DNA from 2 places in the Delftia sp. PX-1 genome. Region 2 is predicted to be linked to the other one. Evidence: riboswitches for the same ligand, from Rfam matches in the RefSeq annotation. Region 2 holds a riboswitch; the other holds the start of a gene.
The links. Region 2 has a riboswitch for glycine ahead of gcvT (glycine cleavage system aminomethyltransferase GcvT). Riboswitches for the same ligand answer to the same signal wherever they lie in the genome.

Region 1 (14,947 bases), 2.6 Mb from region 2:
ACCGGCGTGGAAGGCGTGGAAGCGCAGTCTGTCGTGCACCCTGCCGTCGGATTGACCGGGCTGATGCCGCCCGACGGATCGTAGGAGGCCGTGTTCGTGCTCGAGCCCACCGCCGTCGGAACAGCTGGCAGGTTGAAGCTGGTGTTGCCACCGGCCGCCACTGCCGCAGTGAAGTTCACCGTGCACGTCAGCACGGAGCTGCCGTTACCCGCAAACGGGAAGGTATTGGGCGTGCAGGTCCCACTGGCCACGTTCGCCCCAGTCGGCACGCCCGTGATGCTGATGCCTGCCGGCACCAAGTCCTTGATGGTCACGCTGGTGGCGGGACCGAAGGCACTGGCAGCGTTGGACACGGAGAACGCGTAGTTGAAGGGCGTGCCCACAGCCAGGCTACCCGGGTTGGCCTTGGTGACCGTCAGCGCAGGCGTGCCAGGGGTCACCGGCGTGGAAGGCGTCGATGCGCAATCCGTCGTGCAACCGGCCGTCGGATTTACGGGGCTGATGCCGCCCGACGGATCGTAGGAAGCCGTGTTCGTGCTCGAACCCACAGCCGTCGGAACAGCTGGCAGATTGAAGCTGCTGTTGCTGCCAGCTGCCACCGGTGTGGTGAAGCTCACCGTGCAAGACAGGATCGCCGTGCCATTGCCCACGAAGGGGAAGGTATTGGGCGTGCAGGTCGCGCTGGCCACGTTTGCACCAGTCGGCACGCCCGTGATGCTGATGCCTGCAGGCACCAAGTCCTTGACGGTCACGCTGTTGGCGGGACCGAAGGCACTGGCAGCGTTGGACACGGAGAACGCGTAGTTGAACGCAGTCCCCACAGCCAGGCTACCCGGGTTGGCCTTGGTGACCGTCAACGCAGGCGTACCCGGCGTGACTGGAGTCACCGGTGTGGAAGCGCAGTCTGTCGTGCAACCCGCCGTCGGATTGACCGGGCTGATGCCGCCCGACGGATCGTAGGAGGCCGTGTTCGTGCTCGAACCCACCGCCGTCGGCACAGCCGGCAGATTGAAGCTGGTGCTGCCACCGGCTGCGACCGAGGTCGTGAAGTTCACCGTGCAAGTCAGCACAGAGCTGCCGTTACCCGCAAACGGGAAGGTGTTGGGCGTGCAGGTCGCACTGGACACGTTCGCGCCAGTCGGCACGCCCGTGATGCTGATGCCTGCCGGCACCAGGTCCTTGATGGTCACGCTGGTGGCGGGACCAAAGGCACTGGCCGCGTTCGCTACCGTGAAGGCGTAGTTGAAAGGCGTGCCCACAGCCAAGCTACCGGGGTTGGCCTTGGTAACCGTCAGCGCAGGCGTACCAGGGGTTACCGGCGTGGAAGGCGTCGATGCGCAATCCGTCGTGCAACCGGCCGTCGGATTGACGGGGCTGGTACCACCCGACGGATCGTAGGAGGCCGTGTTGGTGCTCGAACCCACAGCCGTCGGCACAGCTGGCAGGTTGAAGCTGGTGTTGCCACCGGCTGCGACCGAAGCCGTGAAGTTCACCGTACACGTCAGGACAGTGCTGCCATTGCCCGTAAACGGGAAGGTGTTGGGCTTGGGCGAGCAGTCCACACTGGCCACGTTCGCACCGGTCGGCGCACCCGTGATGCGGATACCTGCAGGCACCAGGTCCTTGATGGTCACGCTGTTGGCAGGACCGAAGGCACCGGCCGCATTCGCTACCGTGAAGGTGTAGTTGAAGGGCGAACCTACGGCCAGGCTACCCGGATTGGCTTTGCTGACCGTCAGCGCAGGCGTACCAGGCGTGACTGGAGTCACCGGTGTGGAAGCGCAGTCTGTTGTGCACCCTGCCGTCGGATTGACAGGGCTGATGCCACCCGACGGATCGTAGGAGGCCGTGTTGGTGCTCGAACCCACCGCCGTCGGCACAGCCGGCAGGTTGAAGCTGCTGTTGCTGCCAGCTGCCACCGGGGTGGTGAAGCTCACCGTGCAAGACAGGATCGCCGTGCCATTGCCCACGAAGGGGAAGGTATTGGGCGTGCAGGTCGCGCTGGCCACATTTGCGCCGGTCGGCACGCCCGTGATGCTGATCCCCGCAGGCACCAAGTCCTTGATGGTCACGCTGGTGCCAGGACCGAAGGCACCAGCCGCATTCGCTACCGTGAAGGCGTAGTTGAACGGCGTGCCCACAGCCAGGCTACCGGGGTTGGCCTTGGTGACTGTCAACGCAGGCGTACCAGGCGTGACCGGTGTGGTCGGTGTCGATGCGCAATCCGTCGTGCAACCGGCCGTCGGATTGACCGGGCTGATGCCGCCCGACGGATCGTAGGAGGCCGTGTTCGTGCTCGAGCCCACAGCCGTCGGAACAGCCGGCAGGTTGAAGCTGGTGCTGCCACCCGCTGCGACCGAGGCCGTGAAGTTCACCGTACACGTCAGCACGGAGCTGCCATTGCCCGCAAACGGGAAGGTATTGGGCGTGCAGGTCGCACTGGCCACGTTCGCACCGGTCGGCACGCCCGTGATGCTGATACCCGCAGGCACCAAGTCCTTGATGGTCACGCTGGTGGCAGGGCCGAAGGCACCGGCCGCATTCGCTACCGAGAACGCATAGTTGAAGGGCGTGCCCACAGCCAAGCTGCCCGGGTTGGCCTTGGTGACCGTCAGCGCTGGCGTACCAGGTGTCACCGGCGTGGAAGGCGTCGACGCGCAATCCGTCGTGCAACCCGCCGTCGGATTGACGGGGCTGATGCCGCCGGACGGATCGTAGGAAGCCGTGTTCGTGCTCGAGCCCACCGCCGTCGGCACAGCTGGCAGGTTGAAGCTGGTGCTGCTGCCAGCCGCCACCGGTGTGGTGAAGCTCACCGTACACGTCAGCACGGAACTGCCGTTACCCGCAAACGGGAAGGTATTGGGCGTGCAGGTCGCACTGGCCACGTTTGCACCAGTCGGCACGCCCGTGATGCTGATGCCTGCCGGCACCAGGTCCTTGATGGTCACGCTGTTGGCAGGACCGAAGGCACTGGCGGCATTGGACACGGAGAACGCATAGTTGAAGGGCGTGCCCACAGTCAGGCTGCCAGGGTTGGCCTTGGTGACACTGAGGTTCACCACGCTTACAAAATGAATTTGTGCGGCGCTTGGCGAATACGCGTTTGCTCCCACGGTGAACGTGCCACCCAGGGTTCCGGCAGGAATGCTGGTGGCGATGCTGTAGGTCCCACTCGCTGTGCTGGTGGCAGTGATCGAGCAGATGCCCAGAGTTGCGCCACTTGTTCCAGTGGTGCAAGTGGCCGACGCGCCGTCCGCGCCACCGTTCAGCTTCACGCCGGGGGTACCGGCAAAGGTGACGACCTCGCCGCCCTTGGGGTTGCCACCGGCATCGCGCACATACGCTTCCACCACATCGGTTGCCGTGCCATTTGCCGCCGCGTTGTCGCTCACGACACGCAGGCCCGAATTGCTTGCCGAGGCATTGCCGGCGACAAAGGCCATCGATTGCGGGCTGTTGCCGATGGCAGTTGCACCCACCGTGGCGGCAGCCGAGTAAGTCGATGCGGTCACGCTGGTGAACGACACCGAGCAGGTCGCCGCCGCACCCGCAGTCGTGCAGCTGGCGGTGGCAGGAGAGGCTCCGGCAGGCGTCACGCTGAAGTTCACGGCAACGCCGGTGACCGGATTGCCGAACGCATCCTTGGTGACCACGGAAACGACGTCCTGGCCGCCGCCGGCTGCCTGGTTGTTCACATCGACCGACATGGTCGAATTGGCGGGATCGACGGCACCTGCCGTAAAGACATAGGCAGCCGTAGTGCCGTACGTATTGCCGCCGGAGCTGATGCCGCTGCCGCTCAATGCGCCCCCCGCGATGCTTGCGCCGGAAGCGTAGGAGCCCGCGACGGTTGTCCTGGCGGTGACCTGGCAGGTACCAGCCGCATTGGTGGTGCAGGTACCGCTGAAGGTGATGTTTGCGGTGGGAGAGAACGTGACAACGCTTCCGGCCACCGGATTGCCGTTGACATCTCCCACAAACGCTTCAAGCACATCCGTCGCCGAGCCATTGGCCGTGGCCGGACTGCTGACGGTACGCACCCCCGACCTGGCGGGGTCGGCGGCATTGGCCGTGAAGTTGATCACGGCCGGACTGCCATTGGCCACGCTCTGGGTGGTGGTGCCGTTGTTGTCCGTGGCTGTGAAGCTCGCCGCACCCGCGACGGTGGATGTCACCGTGATGGAGCAGCGCGCTGGATTCGCATTGGCCGCAATCGTGCAGGAAGTTGCCGACGGCGTGCCGGCGCCGGTATGGACAAAGCCGATGGTGTGGGCGACCGTATCGACGGTTGCATTGCCATTGGCGTCCTGCAGTGCGACGGTCACCGTGCCGGTGCTCGTACCGTCGGCCATCACCGAGAGCGGCGTGGCACTGAGCAGATTGCCGCTGGCTGTATTGCTGGGCGGCCCGGCAATGAAGTTGACCGATACCGGACTGCCATTGCTCACGGCCGTTCCGTTGTCCGTTGCCGTGAAACTTGCGGTGCCGACCGTGGCCGATTTCACCGTCACGGAGCAGGTGGCCGGATTGGCATTGGCCGCGATCGTGCACGTGGGTGCGGCCGGCGTGGTCGTGCCCACGCCCGTTTTGGTGAAGACAATCGTGTGCGCCACCGTATCCGTGGCGGGATTGCCATTGGCATCGCGCAGGGTCACGCTGATCGAACTCGTGGCCGTGTTGTCTGCGACAACGCTGAGCGGACTGGCACTGATCAGGTTTCCATTCGCGCCATTGCTGGGCGAGCCGGCCGTGTAGTTCACCGCAGCCGTAGCCGTGGCGGCCGAGCCATTGATGGTGAAACCAAAGGTGCCGCTGCCGACTGCGGTAGGTGCCGTGACGGTGGCCGTGTACACCCCTGCGCTGCACGCCCCCGCGCCGACCGCGGGCGAGCCCTGTGTTCCACCGTTCAGCGTGAAGGCCACCGTGTTGGCACAGGTCGCAATCGAATTGCCTGACGCATCCTTGAGCTGCGCCGTCAATGTGCTGGTTGCAGTGCCATTGGCAATGATCGAGGTCGGACTCGCAACGATGGTCGAGGCACTGGTACTTGGCGGACCCGCCGTGTAGCTCACTGAAGCCGTAGCAACTGCGGCAGAGCCGTTGATGGTGAATCCGAAGATCCCGCTGCCGACCGCCGTGGGCGATGTGACGGTGCCCGTATAGATGCCGGCGGTACACGAGGCCGCGCCCACATTGGGCGTTCCCTGCGTTCCGCCGTTCAGGGTGAACGCCACTGTGTTCGTGCACGTGTTGATCGGATTGCTGCTGGCATCGACCAGTTGCACGCGCAGCACGCTGGTGGAGCTGCCGTTGGCCACGATCGATGCCGGAGTGGCGCCTATCGTCGATGCACTCGTGCTCGGCGTTGCGGCCGCATAGGAGACTGTTGCGGTGGCAACAGCCGCAGCCCCGTTGATGGTGAACCCGAAGGTGCCGCTGCCGACCAGCACCGGCGATGTCACCGTCCCCGTGTACATGCCGGCACTGCAGCCCGTGACGCTGACGGCAGGAACGCCTTGCGTCCCCGCATTGAGGGTGAAGGCCACCGTATCGGTACAGGTGGTGACAAGGTTGCCTAACGCATCCTTCAACTGCACGGCCAAGGTGCTGGTGGAGACGCCATTGGCCGCAATCGATGGCGGACTCGCGGCGATTTCAGAACCGGTCGTGCTGGCCGGCAGCCCGGTGAAGCTGTAAGCAACCGGCGAAGGCTGATAAGTCACTGCGCCAGATACCGGGCTTCCACCCAATGGAAGATTGGAGAACGTGGCACCAGCGACTGACGACGACAAGGTCACGGGTGTGGTGAATGTTCCGGCGACACTGCTGCTGGCATTGATGGGAGACGCGCACTTTCCGCTGGAGTCGGTCATGCAGCTGACTGCGGCGGAGCTGCCATTGAACGTGACACCTGCAGGCGGCGCTGCGAAGGTAACGGTGTCACTGCCCCCCGTCCAGGCATTGCCTTGGCCGTCAACAATGTAGACCTCCAGCAAGTCGCTGCTGCCGACAGGTTGATTGTTGGTCGTCGCCAGAACGCCGGATTTCAGGGCACAGGGAAAACCGGTGACGCTTGCAGCCGTTGAAAGCTGCGAGGTCTGGGCTCCACCGGAATTGCTGTCCGTCACTGTGACCCGCACCTGGCCGCTGAGATACGAAGGAACGGTCAGCGTTCCCGAGGCTCCGGCCATGGTCCCTGAGCCCAGATAGACCTGTGCGTCGTTGGCGCCCGCGCCGGTCGGCGACCAAAAGGCTTCCACCGTATACGGTGCCGGCTCGCTCGCATTGGCATTTGCCGTGATATTGAATGTCCAGGTGCAGGCGGCGGTGTCACTGGCGCCAACGCCAAGGGTCGGGGTCCATCCGGTTTGTCCATTGGCCGTCGTCAGCAAACTGATACCTGAGTTTGCAGCCACAGGCACGGAAAACAGCGTGTTCTGAGAAATCTTGAAGAAATCACGCGCAGTGACACGAATGGCACTTCTCGACTGGCTTGTCATCTTGTTGTTGCCAATCAACCCTGGTGCCGTACCCGTACCACCAATATTCACCCCGTCCCCGCCGCCAGTGAAGTTGTTATCGGTCACCGTCACTACCTGCGTCGTGCCTGAGGCTGCCATATTCAACGTTGGTGCCGACACATGCATTGGCGATGAAGTGGTATAGGCGGCAATAGGCAGCGAGAAGGTATTACCCGTCACGGCAAGACCAGTTCCATTGTCCAGGTTGATCGTTCCATCAACCGACACCACGGCCCTGGGCGCATTTCCACCAGTCGGGCTCAGTGCGATATTCGAATCTTTGATCGTCAATCCGTTGACGGTCATGTTCGACATGACCTGGAAGAACTGCTCGAGCTGCATTCCCCCGATAGGGTTGGGCAGATTCGTTACCGTGAAATTATCGACAACAATGTTGGAAACCGTGCCTCCTGTACCGTTGCTTGCGGCAACGGAAATGGCCGAGCCCTTGTTATTGCCGTAATTTCCATTCCATATCGCGGAATTGATCGTGCTATTGGTAAAGAATACGTTTTGTGCGCCTTGATGAATCTCCGCGTACAGCTCGCAGTTGAACGGCGTCCCCTCTCCCGCAGGGGTTGGAGCCACATTCACCAGGCCGACGCGATCAATGGTGATATTGTTCGCCGTGGAGCCAACGACGAATACCGCTTCGCCACAGGTCATATTGGGCGAATTGGTGAGCGTGATGTTCTTCCCACCAAGATAAAAAGTTTCCCAGGGGGAGTCCGCCCAGTTCTGGACTTGTATGACTCCCCCGAAATCGATGGTCAACGATCCCGTGCCGGCTGGCACGGTGCCTTTGAGCCAGTACCAGGCACCACCGGCACCAGTGGTGGTGCCCGTATCGCCGCCGCTGATCATCTGGCTTTGACCACAGGCATTGGTGGCCCCCGTCACGGCGCCGGACTGGGCTCCGCTGATGAATGTATTGGCACAGCGCACGTAAACCGTCTGATTGTCGACATACGGATGGAGGTTTCCCGCCGCATCCTTGGATGTCCCGCTCTGTATGGTCCGTACCGACGTGGTCAGTGTCGGCGCAAAGACGATGGAAACATCGGCACTCGGATCCAGCGTTTGCAGCGTGTAGTTGGCTGCCTGAATGGCAGCTCGCAGCGTACATGCGCCAGCAAAGGTGCCCCCCAGCGTGCTGACGCAGGTGGTTGGTGTCGTTGCATTGGCATTGGGAGCGTCGCTGTTGTCGGTGACCGTGAAGACGATGGTCGCCGCCAGTGCCGTGGATGAGATACCCGCGCATGAAAGCAGCAGCAAAGAGAAAAGGCACTTCGCTGCACGCCACTTGCGAAAAAACGCCGAACCAGGCAGGCGATTGAGAGCATGCATGATATTCCCCGTTTTCTCAAGGAGATATGACAGGAAAATGATTTTCCCAATGGCAATGGCCATCAGTTGTACCCAGCGCATTTGCATCGCCGTACCTCGAATAGTTCTATTTGAATCACGAGCCCACAACTCACCTTGCAGCCGGTGAGTTTGGAAGCAAAATTTTTCGCGCAGATCCTGCGCGTCAATCAAAAAAAGGCGGATTTCCATCAACGCTTGCGCGCTGCTCCACTGCCCATTGAGCGGACACACCTTCAGTCGGGTTTGCGACGCAAAACATTCCTCCCTCGACAAACCATATTCACCGTGCTTGTATTTTTTCAGTGATGGACCAGTTTCCATGGACCCGCACCTGTGCAACGGTAAGTCGCCTATCAGACATATATACAACCCATGGTTAACCCATGCAGGTCCAATCGACCAGAACAAGCACTGACAAACCACTGCACATATCGATAGGCTAAATCATGTTTTTTTCTATTTCAATAGTTTTTTTACATGAAACCGAAGACTCGTACCAGCGCTACGAGGGAGGCGCTTGAGCGATCTAGGGAATACCCTGAATCAGCCACACCACATACAGGTAACTGGTGGTATCCCCAATACGACTGGAGCTGGCTGCGCAAGCCCCATAGAATCGCCCCTGCAGGAGAGCAGGCGGGCGCCACGGTGCCGAGCCTCACCGAAGGCGCAAACTCCCATACACGCTCAGGTTCCGTACTGCAAACACAACATGCCGTCTGGAGAGCCGCCGCACGCAATGTGCGGCGCACCGAAGGAGCAAGCCCCGTTCCCATGGACGGCGGTGAATCTCTCAGGTACCAAGGACAGGGGGAGCGGCAGCTGCGTCACGACGGACGCCGGCTGCCTGCTATCCAGACCATAGCGGCCAGCTTTCGCGTGACCCGGCACATGCCTTTGAAAGGGCATCGTCATGCGCGTCATCGTTCTCGGAGCCGGTCTGATCGGCACCACGTCGGCCTACTATCTGCAATCCCTCGGTCATGGAGTGACCGTCATCGACCGCCAGGCCGCGCCCGGCGCCGAAACCAGCTTCGCCAACGGCGGGCAGATCTCGGTCAGCCATGCCGAGCCCTGGGCCAACCCCGGCGCACCGCTGAAGCTGCTGGGCTGGCTGGGCCGGCAGGATGCCCCCCTGCTGTTCCGCCTGCGCGCCGACATGCGCCAGTGGCTCTGGGGCCTGTCCTTCCTGCGCAACTGCACGCCCGCGCGCACGCGCCACAACATCCGGCAGATCGTTCGCCTGGGCACCTACAGCCGCGAGGCCCTGCAGCAGCTGCGTGCCGACACCGGCATCCAGTACGAGCAGCGCATGCAGGGCATCCTGCACTTCTACACGAACGCCCGCGAGTTCGAGGGCGCGCTCAAGCCCACCGAGCAGATGCAGGCCCTGGGCTGCGACCGCCGCCTGATCGATGCCGACGAAGCCGTGCGCCTGGAGCCGGCCCTGGCCCATGTGCGCGGGCAGATAGCGGGCGCCACCTATACGGCCGAGGATGAATCAGGCGACGCCAACCTCTTCACACGCGAGCTGGCGCGCATCGCCGCCGCCACGGGCGTGCAGTTCCGCCAGAGCCACCACGTGACGGCGCTGCGCACCACGGGTGCGGGCGCCAGCCGCCATATCGACCATGTGGAGGTGACCAATGCCGATGGCCGCTATGAACGCATCCAGGGCGACGCCTATGTGCTGGCCATGGGCTCGTTCAGCCCGCTGCTGGCCCAGCCGCTGGGGTTGCGCCTGCCCATCTACCCGGCCAAGGGCTACTCCGTGACCCTGCCGGTGCTGGACCCCGCCAAGGCCTACCAGGTCAGCCTCACGGACGACGAGTTCAAGCTGGTGTTCTCGCGCTACACGGGCGCGCAAGGCGACCGCCTGCGCATTGCGGGCACGGCCGAGTTCAACGGCTACGACCGCAACCTGGACCCCGTGCGTTGCGAGGCCATCGTGCGGCGCGTGCAGCAGCTGTTCCCCGGCGCCGGCGATACCGGGCGCGCCCAGTTCTGGAGCGGCCTGCGCCCCGCCACGCCCAGCAATGTGCCGCTGATCGGACGCTCGCCCATCGCCAACCTGTTCCTGAACACCGGCCACGGCACGCTGGGCTGGACCCATGCCTGCGGCTCCGGCATGGCGCTGGCCGACCTGGTCAGCGGCAGGCAGCCAGCCGTGGATTTCGATTTTCTGGGAGCCGTAGCCATGGACCCGGATCGCAGCGCAGGCACGGTGCGCCCGCGCGCGGTCTGAGGTGCGGACGGCGTGTACGGCGTGTACGACGCCTAGGCAGTGAACACCGTCAACACCCCGGCGAAGCGGTGCAGGCGGGCGTCCATGATCTCGGCTTCGGCGACGAAGCCGATCAATGGCACATCGCCCAGTGCGTGGCGCAGGGTGCGCAGTTCGGCATCGGGGCCGCCGAACAGGCCGCCGCCGCGGCCCCGGCAACTGATGTAGATGGCGCCACGGATGCGGGGCTGTGCCTCGCCTTCGGGCGCCGCCTCCTCGGGCTCCGCCGCATCGCGCAGCGCAGCGCCCAGTTGCAGCAGTTCCTGGCGCGCGACCTGGGCCTGGCGGCGGCAGAAGATCACCGAATGCCCGGCCTCCACGGCCGATGACAGGGCGACGCCCTGGCGCAGCGGGTCCAGGCCAACCAGGGTCAGCACCTGGGCCTCTTCGGTCAGCACGCCGTGGGCCAGGCCCCGGCCCGGCGGCGCAATGGCCGCCAGCGTGGTGCGGACCGTGGTCAGCGCGGGCTGCCAGTCGCTGCCTTCCAGCTCCACGCCCAGCAGTTGCAGCAGGCGCTGCAGGGCCGGATCGCCATCGAGCCCGGTGACCAGGGCCCCGCGCGCCTCGGTGATCTCCAGCCCCTCGCCCAGCGGCACGCAGCCCTGGGCCATGCCCGTGATGCAGGGCACGCCGGCACCGAAGGCCACGCCTGAAAAGCCGCCACGAAAAATGCCGCGCGCGTCCGCATGCTGCGCATGCAGATCCTCGGTGCGGCAGGCGATCTGCACGCCCTCCACGCCATCTTCCCCGTCATCGCCCACGCCGCCGAACAGCAGGCCGGACTCGGTGCGCTCGGACAGCTCGTACAGCAGCTCGGCCAGCTCGGGCTGGCCGCCTGCGGCATGGACCAGGGCCGAATGGGCGGTGAAGCCGGCCTCGCCGCCAGGCGCATGCAGGGGCGCCAGGCCCGAATACAGGCGGTAGTGGGCGGCCGGTACATCCAGCAGCATCACCGCGAGCGCGGTTCCTGAAAGGTACTCATGCGACATGGCCAGAACGCCGCCGGCCGAGCAGCCGGCCCAGTCCGCCACATGGGGCAGGGCCCTGGCCAGATGCTGCAACAGCGGCCGTGCGTGGGCGGCATGCGCATGGGACAGGTACACCAGTCCCAGACGGGGCCGCTGCGCGTGGCCGGGCCCGGCCATCTGCAAGCGCAGCTGCTGCAGCACCGCGTCGGCCGCGGCGCGCCAGTCGGAATGGCTGGCATGGCCTACAGGAAACAACGACATACCAACCTTCTTTCTAGCCCCGCCAGCACCCGGCTTGCGGGTGGCTGGGGCCTTGCGCATCCATGGGTCCGGCCCGATCGGTCAACGCGCCGGCCGGCTCTTGGCTGCCGGCTTGCTGGCGGCCGGCGCCTTGGCTCCAGCCTTTGCAGCGGTTTTCCTGGCAGCCGCTTTGGCGGGAGCCTTGGCAGCGGTCCTGGGGGCTTCGGCCTGCACCGCAGCCTTGGCCGCCGGCTTTGCGGACGGCGCCTTGGCAGGGGAGACCGCCGCCGCCTTGCCCGCCTGCGCAGCAAAGGCGCTGGCCTGTGCCGCCATGCGGTCCATGGTGGCCTTGGCCAGGTCCCCGGCCATGCCGGTGGCGCGCTGGGCGGCCGCCACGGCCTCCGGGGCCATGGGCTCGGCCATGGCCTTGGCGGCGATCTGCTGGAATTGCTGGGTCAACGCGCCCCACCACTGCATGGCCTGGCCCATGGCGGCGGCCTGGGCGGACTCGTCCTTGGGCGCCGCAGTCTCCGCGGCTGCGGGTCTGTCGGCGGCCTTGGCCGCCTCGGGGGCTGCAGGCGGCGCGGCAGCGGCCTGTGCGGGCTCGGGCTGCGGCTTTTCCTTCTTGCTCGCCCGGCTGGCGGCCGAGGACATGGGCCAGTCCGAAAGGTCGCCCTGCCCCGCGCTGGCGGCGCCCTTGGCCGCGGCGGTGGCCGCGGCGGTTGCGGCTGCAGGGAACTGGAAGGCCTGCGCCAGCTCGCCCATGCTGACGTTCATGCCCTGCAAGGTGGACAGCGTCATGCGCTGCACTTCCAGGGCCTGGATGGTGGCGGCCAGCGCCTTGCCGTTCTGGTCGAGCCAGAACTGCACGGCCTTGAGTTCGGTGATGCGCTTGTCCACCTCTTCGATGCTCACCGTGGGCGCCACCCATTCGGGCAGGCGCCCCAGGGGCCGGGCGGTGGCCGATCCTGCACTCTGGGCCAGGCCCTGCAGGAAGTCGAAACCGGGGATGAACTTGCCGAAACCGAAGGAGGACGCATCACTCATGGCAGCACTCGCTAGGACTGGGTTGGAAGAACATGCCGGTGAAGCACACCGGCCATGCGCTCAGCTTAACCCAGGCACACGCCAAGTCCATCGCAAGTCATGCACGGCCCGCTGCGCACAAACCCGGTGGATGACAAAAAGCTCAGTGGGAGTGGCCGGCATGTCCGCCGTGTCCGCCATGCGCGCCGCCCTGCGCAGCCGATGCCGCACCTGCGCCGGGCGCCATGGCGCGCACGGGGACCTGCAGGCTCAGGCGCGAGGTCTCGCCCTTGGCGTCCTTGAACACCAGGGTGATGGGTACCTGACTGTCCTTGAGCAGCGGGCTCTTGAGCTGCTGCAGCATGACGTGGTAGCCGCCGGGCTTCAGGTCCACGGCCACGCCCTTGGGCAGGTCCAGGCCGTCGATGGCGCGCATGCGCATCACATCGCCTTCCATCTTCATTTCATGCACCTCGGCCACGCCGGCGGCGGGCGACTCCACGCCCACCAGGCGCAGCGGCTCCTCGGCCGTCAGGCGCATGAAGGCGCCCGTGGCCTGCTGGCCCGGCACGCTGGCACGCGCCCAGGCGGCGTCGGCCTTGACATGGGCCGCATCGGCATGGGCATGGGCCAGGCCCATGGACAGGGAGGCGGCGATCAGGAAAGGGGTGGTCCATTGACGCAGTGTCATCACGGTTTCTCCAGAAATTTCAATGCATTGCGGCACGGTCTTCGTGCCTTGCAAAAAGGGTTGGCCAAGCGAAGGAAGCGGGAGTGAATCCGGGAGTCACCGGGGCGGTGCGCGGGCCTGGGGCAGGGCCGGCATGGCCACGCTGTGGACGGAGGCCGGGTGCGCCCGTGGCTGCGCATCTGCCACCAGCGGTGCCGGGGCCGCACTGCACCGGGCGGGCGGCGGCGCCAGCGGGGGCAGGCACAGCGGGCAGTCGATGCCGTGGCTGCCGGCAAGGGCATCGTCCTGACCGGCTGGCGAGGGCACCCAGACCGATTCGCCAGCGGCCGAGCACAGGCGCTCCCAGCCCGAGGCGCGCGCCAGCGGCGCAAACGCCGATGCCAGCGCCACGCACAGCCACAGGCCCAGCGCCCAGCGGGCGCAGGCAGCCAAGGTGGAGGGCAGGCGAAGCGGCATGGCGTCATTCTAGGGGTCTGCCCCAGGACGTCATGTCCGTGACCCCGCCAGGCCCTGCCCGCCCCTACCATCGCAGGCGCATCCCCCAGCCCTCACCAACACCCTAGGAGACACCCATGCTCACCCTGTGCGGATTCGCGGCCAGCAACTACTACAACAAGGTCAAGCTGGCCCTGCTGGAAAAGCAGCTGCCCTTCAACGAGGAACTGGCCTGGCTGGGAGAGACCGACATGGCGCTTTCTCCGCTGGGCAAGGTGCCCTACCTGCGCATCGACGACGGCCGGGGTCTGTGCGAGTCGGCCGCCATGGTCGAGTACGTGGAGACGCTGTCGCCCTCGCCGGCCCTGCTGCCGGCCGACGCCTTCGAGGCCGCCAAGGTGCGCGAGCTGTGCGTGTACCTGGACCTGCACCTGGAGCTGGTGGCGCGCATCCTCTACCCGCAGGCCTTCTTCGGCGGCCAGGTCAGCGACTCCACCCGGGAGCGCACGCTGGCCCAGCTCGACAAGAACGTGGCGGCCTTCGCCAAACTCGCGCGTTTCTCACCCTTTGTGGCGGGCGACAGCTTCACGCTGGCCGACTGCTGCGCCATCGTCCACCTGCCCCTGGTCAGCGCGGCCAGCAAGATCGTTGGCGGCCGCGACGTTCTGGCCGACCTGCCCGTGCGCGAGTACCTGGCACGCATGGCCGAGCGGCCCACGGTGCAGCAGGTCAATGCCGACCGCAAGACCAATACGGCGCTGATGATGGCCCGCTACGCCAGCGACAAGACCCCGGCCTGAGGCGCGGGGCCTTCACTCACTCCTGCAGCCAGCGCAGCAGCCCGCTGGCGCGCTGCGTGGGGCTGCCAACGGCCGAGGCCAGCAGGCCCGGCACCTCGGAGAACAGCGAGAAGGCCTGGCGGGCGCGCGTGATGCCGGTGTAGACCAGCTCGCGCCCCAGCACGCTGCCGCCGCGCGAGGGCAGCACCAGGGCGGTGTGCTCGAACTCCGAGCCCTGGCTTTTGTGCACCGTCATGGCGAAGGCGGTCTCCACATGGGCCATGCGGCTGACGCCGACCGAGCGCAATTCGTCGCCCTGCAGGAAGTAGACGCGCAGCAGCTGCCCTGGCTGCCCCTGGTGCGCTCCCGGCAGCGCAATGCCGATGTCGCCGTTGAACACGCCCAGCTGCGCGTCGTTGCGCGTGACCATGACGGGACGGCCCGCATACCATTCGCCGCCTCGGTGGATCACGCCCTGCGCATCCAGGGCCTGCTCCACCGCGCGGTTGAGGCCGGACACGCCCCAGTCCCCCTCGCGCACGGCGCACAGCAGCCGGAAGCGCTCGAAGGCCTGCAGCACAGCGACCACCCAGGCGCGGTGCGCTGCCTCGTCGGCGCCGGCCGCATCCGGCCGG
Region 2 (14,947 bases):
GCCGTGTCGCCCATGACCTCGCGCGCCTGCACGGGCTTGCGCTGCGGCGGTTCATTGCGGCTGAACGTCAGGATCTGGCGCACCAGGTCGCGCGCGCGGCGGCCGGCCTTTTCGATCTCCTGCAGGCTTTCGATGGCTGCGGCATTGCCGCCGCAGTCGGCCTTGGCCAGCTCCACATTGCCCAGGATGGCGCCCACGATGTTGTTGAAGTCGTGGGCAATGCCGCCTGCCATGGTGCCCAGGGCCTGCATCTTGTGCGATTCGCGCAGCTGGTCTTCCAGCTCGTTGCGCTGGGCCTCGGCCTTCTTGCGGCTGGTGAGGTCGCGCGCGAACACGGTGGTGGTCTCGCCGCCGCTGTGGTGCTCGAAGGAGACGCTGACCTCAACCGGGATTTCGCGGCCGCTGGCCGTGCGTGCCGTCATCTCGCCCAGCACGGCCTGCGTGGTAAGTGGCGCAAAGGACAGGGCCTGGGCCGCATCGGGCAGGAAACGCTCCAGCGGACTGCCCAGCGCGTCGTGCGGCGGACACAGAAACAGGGCGGCAGCCGTGGGATTGAAGACGGTGATGCGCTGCTCGTGGTCCAGGCAGATGATGGCGTCCAGGGCCGAGTTGATGACCGATTCGAGCCGCCGCTCGCTCAGGAATAGCTGGTGGTTGCGCTGCTGCAGCGCCAGGCGCTCGGCCAGCAGCGGACCCTGGTCGACCACGGCGCACAGGTACTGCGCAATGGGCGGGCCGCTTTGCTGCGGAATGGCGATGCAGGCCACATGCAGGTCGGCGCGCAGCTGGTGCTGCTCGGTGATGTCGAAGCAGACCTCGTGGGCCTCGGTGCGGCCCAGCTCGCGTGCCGCAACGAAGGTCTCGCGCACGCGCTCGGCGTCGTCAGGGTGCACGAAGGGCGCGAAATTGACCAGCAGCCGGTCATGCTCGGTGGGCTGGAAGGCGCTGTGCGCCATGGCGTTGGCCTGCACCACCATGTCGTGCTCGTCCACCACCAGCAGGGGCAGGGGAATGCTGGCAAACAGGGCTTCGAAGCGCTCGGAGGCGCTTTCGGCCACGGCCTGGCTGTAGTCCAGCACGCGGTTCTGGATCTCCAGCTCGCGCTGGTAGTTGCGCAGCTCGGCGACCAGGGCCTGCAGCGGATCGTCTTCGGGCTGGAAGGAGGGGAAACGTTCGACGGGGGGCAGGTCGGCGCCGGGCGCCAGCAAGGCATGCAGGGGCAGGTGCTCGTCGTCGCGAGGCTGGTCGGAAGGGTCTTGGCTGCTCATCGCGTGCTGGCGCTGGGGAAAGCGGCATCTGCCGCACAAATCCTGGTCGCCCGCGCCTGGCGTCCGGCAGATGGACCGGGGCCCGGCGCGGGCAGGGCCGCAGTGTACGCGCGCCGGGCGGGGCGCCACAAGCGCCCCTTTGGGTGGCAGGTGCTTCAGCTCAGGTAAGCGTCGACCGGGATGCAGCTGCAGTAGAGGTTGCGGTCGCCGTAGACGTTGTCCACCCGGCCCACGGGGCACCAGTACTTGGACTGGCGCAGGGCAGCCACGGGGTAGGCGGCGGCCTCGCGGCTGTACGGGTGGGTCCATTCCGAAGCCAGCAGGGTCTCGGCCGTGTGCGGCGCGTTCTTGAGCGGGTTGTCGTCCTGGGGCAGGCGGCCCTGCTCGATGGCGCGGATTTCCTCGCGGATGGCGATCATGGCGTCCACGAAGCGGTCCAGCTCGTACAGGCTTTCGCTTTCGGTGGGCTCCACCATCAGCGTGTTTGGCACGGGGAAGGACAGCGTGGGCGCATGGAAGCCGTAGTCGATCAGGCGCTTGGCCACGTCCTCGGCCATGACGCCCGTGCTTTCCTTGAACGGGCGCAGGTCCAGGATGCACTCGTGCGCCACATGGCCGTGCTCGCCCGCGTACAGCGTGGGGTAGTGGTCGCGCAGGCGCGCGCTGATGTAGTTGGCGCTGAGGATGGCGGTCTCGGTGGCCAGGGTCAGGCCCTGGGCACCCATCATGCGGATGTACATCCAGCTGATGGGCAGCACGGCCGCATTGCCCAGCGGCGCGGCGCTGATGGCACCCGTGCCGCCCGCAAGGCCTGCCGTGGCATGGCCGGGCAGGAAGGGGACGAGGTCCTCGACCACGCAGACGGGGCCCACGCCCGGGCCGCCGCCGCCGTGCGGGATGCAGAAGGTCTTGTGCAGGTTCAGGTGGCTGACATCGCCGCCGAAGCTGCCCGGCGCGGCCAGGCCCACCAGGGCGTTCATGTTGGCGCCGTCCACGTAGACGCGGCCGCCGTGGTCATGCACCAGCTTGCACAGCTCCTTGACCTGGGTCTCGAACACGCCGTGCGTGCTGGGGTAGGTGATCATGATGCAGGCCAGGTTGGCACTGTGCTGCTCGCACTTGGCCGCCAGGTCCGCCATGTCGACGTTGCCGTTGGCATCGCAGGCGGTGACCACCACCTGCATGCCCACCATCTGCGCGCTGGCGGGGTTGGTGCCGTGGGCGCTGCTGGGAATCAGGCAGACGTTGCGGTGCGACTGGCCCCGGCTCGCATGCCAGCCCTTGATGGCCAGCAGGCCCGCGTACTCGCCCTGGCTGCCGGCATTGGGCTGCAGGCTGATGCCGGCGTAGCCCGTGGCCTGGCACAGCCAGTCGCGCAACTGCTTGTCCAGTTCCGCATAGCCCTGCTGCTGGTCGGCCGGGGCAAAGGGGTGCACCTGGGCGAACTCGGGCCAGGTGATGGGAATCATCTCGCTGGTGGCGTTGAGCTTCATGGTGCAGGAGCCCAGCGGGATCATGCTGCGGTCCAGCGCCAGGTCCTTGTCCGACAACTGGCGGATGTAGCGCAGCATGGCGGTCTCGGAGCGGTGGGTGTTGAACACCGGGTGCGTGAGGAAGGCGCTGCTGCGGCGCAGTCCGTCGGGAATCAGCGGCTCCACGCCCTTTTCGAAGGCGGTGAAGCTGGGCAGGGCCTGGCCGTCCCGGGCGAAGATCTTCCACAGCAGCTCGACATCGGCGCGCGTGGTGGTCTCGTCCAGCGAGATGCACAGGTATTCCTTGAAATACACGCGCAGGTTGGCGCCCAGGGACACGGCACGCTCCACGATGGCCTGGGTGGCCGCGCCTGTGTGCAGGCTCAGCGTGTCGAAGCTGGGCGCCTCGCGCAGCGGCGCGCCCAGCTCGGCCAGGCCGCGCGCCAGGATGGCCGTGTACGAGGCCACGCGGCGGGCGATGCGCTCCAGGCCCTCGGGGCCGTGGTAGACGGCGTACATGCTGGCCACCACGGCGGGCAGCACCTGGGCCGTGCAAATGTTGGAGGTGGCCTTTTCGCGGCGGATGTGCTGCTCGCGCGTCTGCAGTGCCAGGCGGTAGGCGGGCTTGCCGTGCACGTCCACGCTCACACCGACCAGGCGGCCGGGCAGGGAGCGCTTGAACTCGTCGCGGCAGGCCATGAAGGCGGCGTGCGGGCCGCCGGCGCCCATGGGCATGCCAAAGCGCTGGGTGGTGCCCACCACGATGTCGGCACCCCATTCGCCGGGCGGCGTGATCAGGGTCAGCGCCAGCAGGTCGGTGGCCACGATGAAGGCGGCCTGCTTGCCATGGGCCTTGTCCACGTCGGCGCGCAGATCGTCGATGCGGCCGCTGGTGGCAGGGTACTGGGCCAGCACGGCGAAGTAGTCGCCCTCCATCAGCTGGTTCCATTCCTCCAGCGAGTTGGCCAGCAGCACCTCGATGCCCAGCGGCGCGGCGCGCGTCTGTATCACCTCGATGGTCTGGGGGTGGGCATCGCCGGCCACCACGAAACGGTTGCTCTTGCTTTTGACGGAGCGCTTGGCCAGCGTCATGGCCTCGGCGGCCGCCGTGGCCTCGTCCAGCATGGAGGCGTTGGCAATCGGCATGGCCGTCAGGTCGCAGACCATGGTCTGGAAGTTGACCAGGGCCTCCATGCGGCCTTGCGAGATCTCGGCCTGGTAGGGCGTGTAGGCCGTGTACCAGGCGGGGTTCTCCAGAATGTTGCGCAGGATGACGCCGGGCGTGTGCGTGCCGTAGTAGCCCTGGCCGATGAAGCTTTTGAGCAGCTGGTTGCGGCCTGCCAGCGCCTTGAGTTCGGCCAGCGCCTGGGCCTCGGTGGACGCTGGCGGCAGCGCCATGGGCTGGTGGCGCCGGATGGAGGGCGGGACGATGGCGTCGATCAGCGCATCGCGCGATGCCGCGCCGATGGCGCTGAGCATGTGGGCCTCGTCTTCGGGCGCGATGCCGATATGGCGGGCCACGAATTCGGTGGCGTTCTCGAGGGCGGCAAGGGGCTGGGTGGAGGACATCAGCATGGAGGGACCTGTCTCAAAAGCTGAAAAGCGCCAGGGCGGGCCCTGGCGCCCGTCCTGGCCGGAAAGTGGCGTCAGTTGCTCTGGGCAAAGGCCGTGTAGGCGGCTTCGTCGAGCAGCGCGGCCAGCTGGCCTGCGTCGCTGAGCTTGACCTTGAAGAACCAGCCTTCGCCCAGCGGGTCGCTGTTGGCCAGGGAGGGGTCGTCGCGCAGGGCCTCGTTGACTTCGACGATCTCGCCGCTGACGGGCATGTAGACATCGGCGGCGGCCTTGACGGACTCGACCACGCCGGCCACATCGCCCTGGTTGAAGCTGGTGCCCACGGCGGGCAGGTCGACGAACACCACGTCGCCCAGCGCATCCTGCGCGTGGAGGGTGATGCCGACGATGGCCGCGTCAGGGTTGGCGGCGTTGATCCACTCGTGGTCCTTGGAATACTGGATGCTCATGGCTTGCTCCGATAGAAACTGAAAAAACCTGTGAAAGGCGGTTTGAGAAAGGTCAGTGCGCACTGTAGCGGCATGCGATGGCAGGAAAAACGAATCCGCCGAACTCGATCCACGCCAAGCGCGCAGGCTGTCCTCAACCGCGGTGATAGCGGGGCGCCACGAAGGGCGTGGCCTGCACCTGCATGGGCACGGCCTTGCCGCGCACCATGGCCTGCAGGGTGGTGCCGACGGCGGCGCTGACCGGCTCCACGTACGCCAGGGCCACGGGCTGGTTCAGCGTGGGCGACAGCAGGCCGCTGGTGACCTGGCCGACCTTGCGGCCGCCGGCATCCAGCAGCTCCGTGCCTTCGCGCACGGGCACGCGCTCCAGGGCCACCAGGCCCACGCGCTTGCGCGTGAGCAGCTCGGGCGACTGCAGCTGGGCCAGCACGGTGGCCGCGCCGGGAAAGCCGCCTTCGCGCTCGCCACCTGCGCGGCGGACCTTCTGCACGGCCCAGTTCAGGGCGGCCTCGGCCGGGGTGGTGGTCGTGTCCAGATCGTTGCCGTACAGGCACAGGCCGGCTTCCAGGCGCAGCGAATTGCGCGCGCCCAGGCCCACGGGCCTGACTTCGGGCTGGGCCAGCAGGGCACGGGCAAAGGCCTCGGCGTGGCTGGCGGGCAAGGAGATCTCGAAGCCGTCCTCGCCGGTATAGCCGCTGCGCGTGATGTACAGCTCGGCCCCCTCCCAGTCGAAGTGGCCGCCCGTCATGAACACCAGGCCGGCCGTGTCGGGCAGCAGGCGCTCCATGGCGGCTGCGGCCTGCGGGCCCTGCAGCGCCAGCAGGCCCCGGTCGAATTGGGGCTCGATTTCGCAGCGCTGGCCGATGCGGGCCTGGATGTGCGCCAGGTCTTCATGCTTGCAGGCGCCGTTGACGATCAGGAACAGGTCGTCCTCGCGGCGCACGAACATCAGGTCGTCCAGAATGCCGCCCGCCTCATTGAGCAGCAGGCCGTAGCGCTGGCGGTGTTCGCCCAGTCCCAGCACGTCCATGGGCATCAGCGACTCCAGCGCGGCCCCGGCGTCGGCACCGCGCACGCTGATCTGGCCCATGTGCGAGACATCGAACAGGCCTGCCGCCTCGCGGGTGTGCAGATGCTCGGCCATCAGCCCCTGCGGGTATTGCACGGGCATGGAGTAGCCGGCAAACGGCACCATGCGCGCGCCCAGTTCCTGGTGCAGGTCGAACAGCGGGGTCCTGAGCAGATCGGTGGTGGAGGCAGCGGACAAGGAGGGCTCTCTTTCAGGCAAGGAACAAGGCATAACGCCATCCCGGTCCTCCGGGATGTGCTGCCCTGCTGTCCGCTTTACCTGAGAGATTCACCCGCACCTTCCATGCGTGGGGCTTGCTCCTTCGGTGGATGGGGCACACCGCCGTGCCCTGCATCTCTCTCCAGCTAGGAACGCCTGCGGCCGTGGCGGCAGGCGGTGCCAGTCCTTTTGCCTGAGCGTTCGGGGCGAACCCTGCGCCTTCGGCGGTGCCGCTGCCTGTGACCATTGCGGCCGGGCGGGCACTCTCTCCTGACCGGCGCATTCTAGCTGCGGCCAGCGTCCGCGCGGCTTCGGGATTTCCGCGGGCCGACTGCAACTCCATGCGCTTGCCTGCATGGATGCATTTGCAAATTGCATAACTGTCTAAAAAATCTCCTACATTGAGGTGCATCGATATATGAAATCTCGTGAGCGAGAAGGAAGAAGCGCACATGCAGCAGACGCTGGGAGACACATTGGCCTGGCCGGCACGTTACCTGCCGAACAAGGAAGCCCTGGTCGCGTGGGAGGGCGGCGAGCGCCGCGCCTGGACCTACGCCCAGCTCGATGCCGAAGTCAACCGCCACGCCCACGGCCTGGCCGAGCTGGGCATAGGCCATGGCGACGTGGTCGCAGCCTTTCTCTACAACACGCCGGCCTTTGTCTTCACCATGCTGGCGGCCGCGCGCCTGGGCGCCATCTTCAACCCCATCAACTACCGGCTGGCGGCGCAGGAGCTGGCCTTCATCCTCAAGGACGGCGCAGCGCGCGCCCTGGTCTTCGAGCACGAGGGCGGCGAGGTGGCCGCACGCGCCCAGGCCCTGCTCAAGGCCGAAGGCGGCGGCACTGGCGCAGGCATCGAGCACTGGATCTTTGCCGACGATGCCCCGGCCGACCCGCTGCCGGTCTGGGCCACGCAGCGCCTGTCCGCCCTGGCCAGGGGCCGCAGCAGCGCGCCGCCCCAGGCCCATGTGCGCGAGAGCGACCCCTGCATCCTCATGTACACCAGCGGCACCACGGGCCGGCCCAAGGGCGTGCTGCATACGCACCGCAGCAAGCTGGCGCACAACGCCCTCATGCACCAGACCATGCAGTTCACGCGCGACGACGTGGGCCTGGCCATGGCGCCGCTCAACCACACGGCCGAGCTGCACACCAGCTTTCTGCCGCGCCTGCAGGCCGGCGCCACCCAGGTGCTGCTGCGCCGCTTCGACGTGGCCGAGGCCTGGCGCCTGATCCGCGAAGAGCGCGTGAGCTTCTTCTTCGCGGCGCCCACCATGATCACCATGCTGCTGGCCGAACCCATCGCCTCGCCTGAGCAGGCGCCCGCGCTGAGGCTGGTGGAGTACGGCGGCGCCTCCATGGCGCCGCACCTGATCCGCGAATGGACGCGCAAGGTCGGCAGCGACCTGGTCCAGGTCTACGGCACCACGGAAATGGGCCCCTGCATGTCCGTCCTGCTGCCGCGCGAGCAACTCTCGCACGCGGGCTCGGCCGGGCTGCCCTCCATGGGCCATGACCTCATCGTGGCCCGCTTGCGCGAAGACAACGCCCCCACCGACCCGGCCGAGGCCTGCCTGCCCGGCGAGGTGGGCGAAATCCTCGTGCGCGGCCCCTGCATGATGGCCGGCTACCTCAACCGCCCCGACGCCAACACCCGCGCCCTGGCGCACGGCTGGTACCACACGGGCGACCTGGGCCACATCGACGACGACGGCTATCTCTGGATCCGCGACCGCATCGACTACATGATCAATTCGGGCGCCGAGAACGTCTATCCCCGCGAAGTGGAAGACGCCCTGGTCGAGCATGCCGACGTGCTCGAGGTCGCCGTCATCGGCGAGGCCGACGAGCGCTGGGGCCAGATCGTCGCCGCCCACGTGGTTGCCAAGCCGGGCGCCACACCCACGGCCGAGGCGCTGGACGCCTTCCTGGTCCATGGCGACCGCCTGGCTGCCTACAAGCGCCCGCGCCGCTACCACTTCCGCGAGGCCCTGCCCAAGACGGCCAGCGGGAAGATACAGAAGCAGTTGCTGAGGGTGGTGGTGGCAGCCTGAGGCTGCGGCCTGCACTTACTTCTGTGTTTGCCCCTGCGCAGTACAGCACTGCGCCATCGAGTTGCGCAGCCACCGATGCATGGCATCCCCCTGTTTGCGCACATGCCAGGCCTGCTGGTAGGCGAACTCGGGCAGCTCCAGCGGAGGAGTGAAGCGGCGCAGCGTTTTGTGGCGGCGCAGGTCGCCAATGGCGCGGCTGCCCACGGTCAGCACGAGGTCGGTGCCTGCCAGCACCTCCAGCGCCGCGCTCCAGTGGGGCAGGGCCAGCACCACGCGGCGGCTCAGGCCTTGGGCGGCCAGCGCCCGTTCGATCTCCTCGCTGGCGTCGGGCCGCATGGCCAGCATGACGTGCGGGCGCTGCAGCCAGTCTTGCAGTGACAGCCCGCCGCGTGCCGGCAGCACGGCTTGGTCGGCCACGCTCACGAACTGTTCCTGGAACAGATCCTGCACCTCGATGCCCTCGGGCAGGTCGGGTGCGTCGGGGAAGGGCCCCAGGGCCAGGTCCAGTTCGCCATCGGCCAGCTGGGCCAGCATCACCTCGCGCGTGGACTGGCTGATGGCCAGGTCCAGCCCGGGTGCGTGCTGGCGCAGATGCCGCATCAGCGGCGGCAGCACGATGCGCGATGCGTAGTCCGACAGCGCCAGCCGCAGCCGTCCGCGTGCGTGGGCCGGGTCGAACTCCGCCTGTGCCAGCAAGCCGTTGAGGCTGCCCAGCGCATCCGCCAGCGGTTGCACCAGGCCTTGCGCGCGTGCCGTCAGCGCCATGCGGCCGCCGCGCCGCACCAGCAACGGGTCGCCCAGGTGCTCGCGCAGCTGCGCCAGCGAATGGCTCATGGCCGGCTGGCTCTTGTGCAGCCGCAGGGCCGCGCGCGTCACATGTTTTTCAGCCAGCAGGGCATGCAGGGCCAGCAGCAGGTTGAGGTCGATCCGGCGCAGTTCATCCATGCCATGAATATAGACCGTGCACACAAATGATTTCCATCAACGTGCTGGATGCGAGAGCATGCAGGCATCGATTGACAGAAGAAAAAAGGTCTTGCCGCATGACAGGTAAAAGCACATTCACCGCCCTTGCTCCCGTGGCCCTGGCGCTGCTGGCGGGGGCTATCCTGCCATTCCAGGCTGCCAGCAATGCCCTGGTGGGCCGCCTGCTGGGCCACCCGCTGTGGGGCGCGCTGGTCTCGCTGGCCGTGAGCGTCATGGTCGTGGTGCCTGCACTGTGGGTGCTGCGCGCGCCCGCTCCGGCCATGGCCCAGGCGGCAGCAGGGCCATGGTGGCTATGGATAGGCGGTGTGCTGGGGGCCATCTATGTGGCCAGCGCGGCGGCCGTGACACCCAAGCTGGGCGCAGGCGGCTTCCTGGTCTGTGTGGTGGCGGGGCAGATCGTGGTCTCGGTGCTGGTGGACCACTTCGGCCTGATGGGCCTGGGCGCACGGCCGGTCAGTGCGACGCGCCTGGCAGGCGTGGCCTTGATCCTGGGTGGCGTGCTGCTGGTGGTGCAGGGCGGGACGGCCCGTGCAGCGGCGGCGCCATGAGCGCAGCGAGCACGCCCTGCTTCAGGGGCAAAGGCCCCGGCCTTGCCCGCGTCAGGCGGGCATGCCCGGCGGCACGGCGGCCGGCCTTGCCGCTGGCGGACATTCCTGGCGGGCATCTGCCGTGCCGGGCAGGAACCGGCCCAGCCGGATGACAAAGCAGGCCCCGCCTCCGGCAGCCGGCTGGAAGAACGCGTCGCCTGCGTGCAGCCTGGCGATGCGCCTGACCACGGACAGGCCCAGGCCATGCCCGTTGACGTGTCGGGTGGCGCTTGCGCGTTCATAGGGCTCGAAAACCTGTCCTGCCGCTTCGGGCGCAAGGCCCGGTCCCTGGTCGCTGACGGAAATCAGCAGGTCACCGGACGCATCGCAGCGGGCGGCCAGGGTGATGTCGCCCGCCTTGGCATATTTGATGGCGTTGCCGACAAGGTTGGAGATGGCGATGCGCACCAGGACAGGGTCGCATTGCCATTGCTGCGGGCCGTGTTCCAGATCCAGTTTCAGGCGATGCCGCCGGGACCAGCCGACGAGCTCTGCAGACTCCTCCAGGAGTTCATCCAATGGCGTCTGCTCCAGTTGCAGCCGGAACGCGCCCGCGTCCAGCCGGTCGTTGATCAGGCAGGTGTCCACCAGGGTCATCAGCCGGCGCGAAGCCCTGCGTATCTGCGACGCCTGCTCGATGAGGGAGTCCGCGTCCGTCGTCGGGAACGTCTGCAGCTCGGTCGCGGCGCCGTCCACGATGGTGAGCGGGGTGCGGAACTCGTGGTTGATCATGTTGAAGAACTGGCGCTGTTCCAGCCGCATCTCCCGCTCGCTGTGCAAGGCCGTCTGCAGGGCCTGCTGGGCCGTTTGCAGCTGTGCGGTGCGCTGCAGCACCTTGGACTCCAGCTCGCGCTCGGCCGCCTGGGCGCGTGACAGGGCCTGCATCCGCTCACTGCGCAGGGCGCGCTCCGCCACCCGCGTGCGGTTGGTCACCGCCATTCCCAGCAGGATGGCCTCGGAAACACGCCCGGCAAACCACAGCATCTGGGCCGATGGCAGCGCGACATCGGGCAGCAGGCCCTGGGTTCTCAGCAGGTTCAGGATGCCCAGGGCGGATGGCACGGCAAACGCCAGCGCGCCCGGCAGGTATTGCCACTGCCTTCGGACCACCAGCAGGTACAGCACGAAGACGGCGCCGAACGATGTGGACACCAGGGCCGTGAACACCACGGCACGCGAGATCTGCGCATAGCCACCCAACAGTGCCAGGCCCAGTGCGATGGCATTCAGCCAGGCCACCACGCTGAAGAGGTGCGCAGCCCAGATCCAATGGCGACGGAACTCGAACAATTGGCTGAAAAACACCGTCGCCACCACACAGAAGCTGCAGTAGGCGATGGACAGCGCATGCTGGGGCTGGTCGGCGCCGGGCAGCCACAGGCCTTCGGGCCGGTAACGGAAAGCAGCGTAGGCAAAACCGGCTGCCAGGAGCGCGGCGCAAAGAATGTAGAGCCTTTCCCTGAGCCAGCACCACAGGATCAGGCTCATCAGCGTGATGGCCAGGGCCGAGCCCATGTACGCGTAAAGCAGCATGGCGGCCGGCGCCATGCTCCTGCCGGGAAAGACCGCGATGCCCTGGGCTGCCTGGGGGTTGGGCAGCCAGCGGGTGAGCAGTGCCAGAAGCGCTGCGGCTGCCAGGGCTTGCGCCAGCCATCGCATTGCAGAATCCGTTGGCCAGTGCCTCCGGCGGCCTTCGGTGGGATTGTCTTGGGTGTGGATCAAGGGGCCGATTGGTTGATGTGGCGAGCGCCCATGCATGCCCGACGTCAGGGTCAGTGCATGGGCGTGCACGTTTGCGGGAGGCATTGTGCACCGGCCGCCGTTGCGGGAAAGCGCTGCCGGGTGTCTGCGGATGCCTGCCGGGTGCCCCAATGCAACAGGCCGCCCCACTGCGGATAAGCGGGGCGGCCTGTAACGGGTTCCTGAGGGGATCACGCATCCGGGCGCTGGCGGTAGTCGGCGGGGCTGGGTGAATGGTTTTGCTGCGCCGGTAAGCGTGCTCCCATGCAGACAAGTGTGCGCGTTTGGCCTCAGAAAATGCTGCTTTATTTCTTCAAAACAGGCGTTGCTACAGAAAATTATTCTGCGCCTGCCTGTTTTGCAGTAGATTGCCGGACATGGATACCCTCGACAGAAAGATTCTTTCCGCCCTGCAGGCCAACGCGCGCGCCAGCCTGCAGGAAATCGGCGCCGCCGTGGGCCTGAGTGCCTCGCCCTGCTGGGCACGCATCAAGAAGCTGGAAGAGGCGGGGGTGATCGAGGGCTATACCGTGCGCCTGAACCCGCTGGCGCTGGGCCTGGGCGATACGGTGCTGGTGCAGGTCACGCTGGACAGCCATTCGGACAACACGCTGGAGAAATTCGGCGAGATGCTGGCGACCATTCCCGAGGTGGTGGAGGCGCACCTGGTCTCGGGCGAGTACGACTACCTGCTGCGCGTCGTCGTCAAGGACACGCGCGACTACGAGCGCCTGCTGCGCGAGAAGCTCTACAAGATCAAGGGCATACGCCACAGCCAGTCCAGCTTTGTGCTGCGCACGCTGAAGAAGGCGGACCTGCCGCTGGGGGTCTGAAGTCCATGCCTTCTGGCCAGGCGCCGCCGCCCGCTCCCTACCGCGAACACTCCCCGCCGCCCGCCTTGCAGCCGCACTTCCAGTGCCTGTGGAGCAGCACCGTGGCCTCGGACTATGCCGGCGGCTTTCTCGTGGTGCCCGATGGCTGCGTGGACATCGTCTGCAAAGGCGGGCGGCTGCTGGCCGTGGGGCCTGACAGGGTGGCTGCGCGGCCCGCGCTCGTGCCGGGGTCCGAGGTATGGGGGGCGCGCTTCGGCCCCGGTGCGGCCAGCGCCTGGCTGGGCCTGCCCATGGACGAGATCGTGGGGCAGGCGGTGGAACTGGGCGATCTGCTGGGGCCGCGCGCGCGCGAGTGGGTGCATCGCATCAACGATGCGCAGCCGGGCGCAGGGCAGGCCGTGTTCATCCATGGACTGGTGCAAATGGGCCGCGACGCCCCGGAGCCCGACCGGCAGGCCATGCAGCTGTTCGGTGTGGCGGCTGCAGCCGGGTGGGACGCATCCGGTGTGCTGGCCGCCATGCGCGCGCAGCTGGACATGTCCGAGCGCAGCCTGCGCCGCCTGTGCCACGCGCAGTTTGGCTACGGCCCCAAGACGCTGGAGCGCGTGCTGCGCTTTCAGCGCCTGCTGGCCCTGGCACGGTCTGACCGGCAGGCAGGTCTTGCGGCCCTGGCGGCGGAGGCCGGCTATGCGGACCAGGCGCATCTGTCGCGCGAGGTGAGGGCGCTGTGCGGCATCACGCCCCGCGCTGCCCTGCAGCAACTGCTGGATTGAGCGGCCCGGCTGGCCGTTTTGTTCAAGATGCCATGCCCCTGCGTGGCCGATGATGGCGGCCTACCGACATTCAATGGAGCATCACATGGGCATCAGGGGCAACAACCACCAGATCGACAACATCGAATTCAACGTGGCCGACATCGCACGCAGCAAGGCGTTCTACGGCGAGGCCTTCGGCTGGACCTTCACAGACTACGGGCCGAGCTACACCGAGTTCAGCGACGGCCGGCTGACGGGCGGCTTCACCACGGGCGAGGAGGTGCGGCCCGGCGGCCCGCTGGTCATCCTCTACGCCGACGATCTGGCCGAGGCGCAGCGTCGCGTGCAGGCGGCCGGGGCCGTAATCAGCCGCGCGGCGTTCGCGTTCCCGGGGGGGCGCAGGTTCCACTTCACCGATCCGGACGGCTACGAGCTGGCCGTGTGGTCGGCCGATGCCTGAAAGACGACAGCCCGCATCTGCGGGCTGTTTTCATGGGGAATGGGAGGGCGTCAGTCGACGTTGGAGCCCAGCTGCATGTCCTTGTACTGCACGATGTGCGTGCCCTTGACCAGGCGGTAGCCGCCCCAGATCAGCAGGAACAACGGCAGGCCGATATAGGTGGCGACCACGCCGGTCCAGTCGATGCGGTCTGCCATGAAGGCCTCGTAGTTCTGGCCCAGCGTGATCACCATGCACAGCACGAAGGCGAAGATGGGGCCGAACGGGAACCACGATGCACGGTAGGGCAGCCGGTTCAGGTCCAGGCCCTGGGCCTCGTAGCCCTTGCGGAAGCGGTAGTGGCTGATGGCGATGCCCAGCCAGGCGATGAAGCCCGTCATGCCCGACAGATTCAGCAGCCAGATGTAGACCAGCTGGGGGCTGAAGATGTTGGTCAGAAAGCACAGCGCAGCCACGACCGTGGTGGCCAGCAGGGCCATCGTGGGCACGCCGCGCTTGTTGACGTACGAGAACATGCGCGGCGCCATGCGCTGGCGGGCCAGCGTGTAGAGCATGCGCGTGGAGGCGTACATGCCCGAGTTGCCGGCCGACAGCACCGAGGTCAGCACCACGGCGTTCATCACGGCGGCGGCCGACAGCAGGCCCGCGCGCTCGAAGACCAGGGTGAAGGGGCTGACGCTGATGTCGCCCAGGTCGTTCTTGAGCAGTTGCGGATCGGTGTAGGGGATCAGCAGGCTGATGACCAGGATGGCCAGGACGTAGAACAGCAAAATGCGCCAGAACACCTGGCGCACGGCGCGGGGCACGTTCTTGGCGGGGTTCTCGGATTCGCCAGCGGCAATGCCGATCAGCTCCGTGCCCTGGAAGGAAAAGCCCACGATCATGGCCACGCCGATCAGCGCCGAGAAACCGCCTGCAAAGGGCGCATCGCCCTGGCTCCACAGGGCAAAGTTGCCCCAGATGCCTTCAGGCGCGCCGCCCCGCACGATGCCCAGGATCATGAGCACGCCCACGCCGATGAAGAGGATGACGGTGGTCACCTTGATGGCGGCGAACCAGTACTCGGCCTCGCCGAAGCCTTTGACCGAGATGGCGTTGAGGCCGAACATGATGGCCAGGAACAGGGCGCTCCACAGCATGCCGTTGCCGTCGGGGAACCAGTAGGCCATGACCAGCTGGGCGGCCACCAGGTCCACGGCAATGGTGACGGCCCAGTTGTACCAGTAGTTCCAGCCCAGCGCGAAGCCGAAGCCTTCGTCCACGTAGCGCGCGCCGTAGGTGGCGAACGAGCCCGAGACGGGCAGGTTCGCGGCCATTTCGCCGAGGCTGGTCATGAGGAAGTAGACCATCAGGCCCACGATCATGTAGGCCAGCAGGGCGCCGCCGGGGCCGGCCTGCGAGATGGTGGCGCCCGAGGCAACGAAGAGGCCGGTGCCGATGGAGCCGCCGATGGCGATCATGGACAGATGCCGCGCCTTG

Region 1: linked by a shared signal. The riboswitch ahead of ACN20X_RS02430 (D-amino acid dehydrogenase) and the one ahead of gcvT (glycine cleavage system aminomethyltransferase GcvT) in region 2 are both predicted to bind glycine.

What each region holds. Positions count from the first base shown of each region.
Region 1 is NZ_CP184763.1:507,594-522,540, reverse strand. It holds gene ACN20X_RS02435 (invasin domain 3-containing protein) at 1-8,210, opposite strand, end outside; glycine riboswitch at 8,599-8,709, shown strand; gene ACN20X_RS02430 (D-amino acid dehydrogenase) at 8,803-10,134, shown strand; gene ACN20X_RS02425 (FIST signal transduction protein) at 10,167-11,402, opposite strand; gene ACN20X_RS02420 (PhaM family polyhydroxyalkanoate granule multifunctional regulatory protein) at 11,484-12,428, opposite strand; gene ACN20X_RS02415 (copper chaperone PCu(A)C) at 12,571-13,098, opposite strand; gene ACN20X_RS02410 (hypothetical protein) at 13,195-13,554, opposite strand; gene ACN20X_RS02405 (glutathione S-transferase family protein) at 13,671-14,333, shown strand; gene recD (exodeoxyribonuclease V subunit alpha) at 14,350-14,947, opposite strand, start outside.
Region 2 is NZ_CP184763.1:4,309,608-4,324,554, reverse strand. It holds gene ACN20X_RS19835 (PAS domain-containing hybrid sensor histidine kinase/response regulator) at 1-1,268, opposite strand, end outside; gene gcvP (aminomethyl-transferring glycine dehydrogenase) at 1,424-4,315, opposite strand; gene gcvH (glycine cleavage system protein GcvH) at 4,387-4,761, opposite strand; gene gcvT (glycine cleavage system aminomethyltransferase GcvT) at 4,895-6,061, opposite strand; glycine riboswitch at 6,087-6,205, opposite strand; glycine riboswitch at 6,221-6,332, opposite strand; gene ACN20X_RS19815 (fatty acid--CoA ligase) at 6,502-8,106, shown strand; gene ACN20X_RS19810 (LysR family transcriptional regulator) at 8,122-9,051, opposite strand; gene ACN20X_RS19805 (DMT family transporter) at 9,150-9,641, shown strand; gene ACN20X_RS19800 (sensor histidine kinase) at 9,693-11,339, opposite strand; gene ACN20X_RS19795 (Lrp/AsnC family transcriptional regulator) at 11,798-12,253, shown strand; gene ACN20X_RS19790 (helix-turn-helix domain-containing protein) at 12,259-13,026, shown strand; gene ACN20X_RS19785 (VOC family protein) at 13,112-13,468, shown strand; gene ACN20X_RS19780 (amino acid permease) at 13,519-14,947, opposite strand, start outside.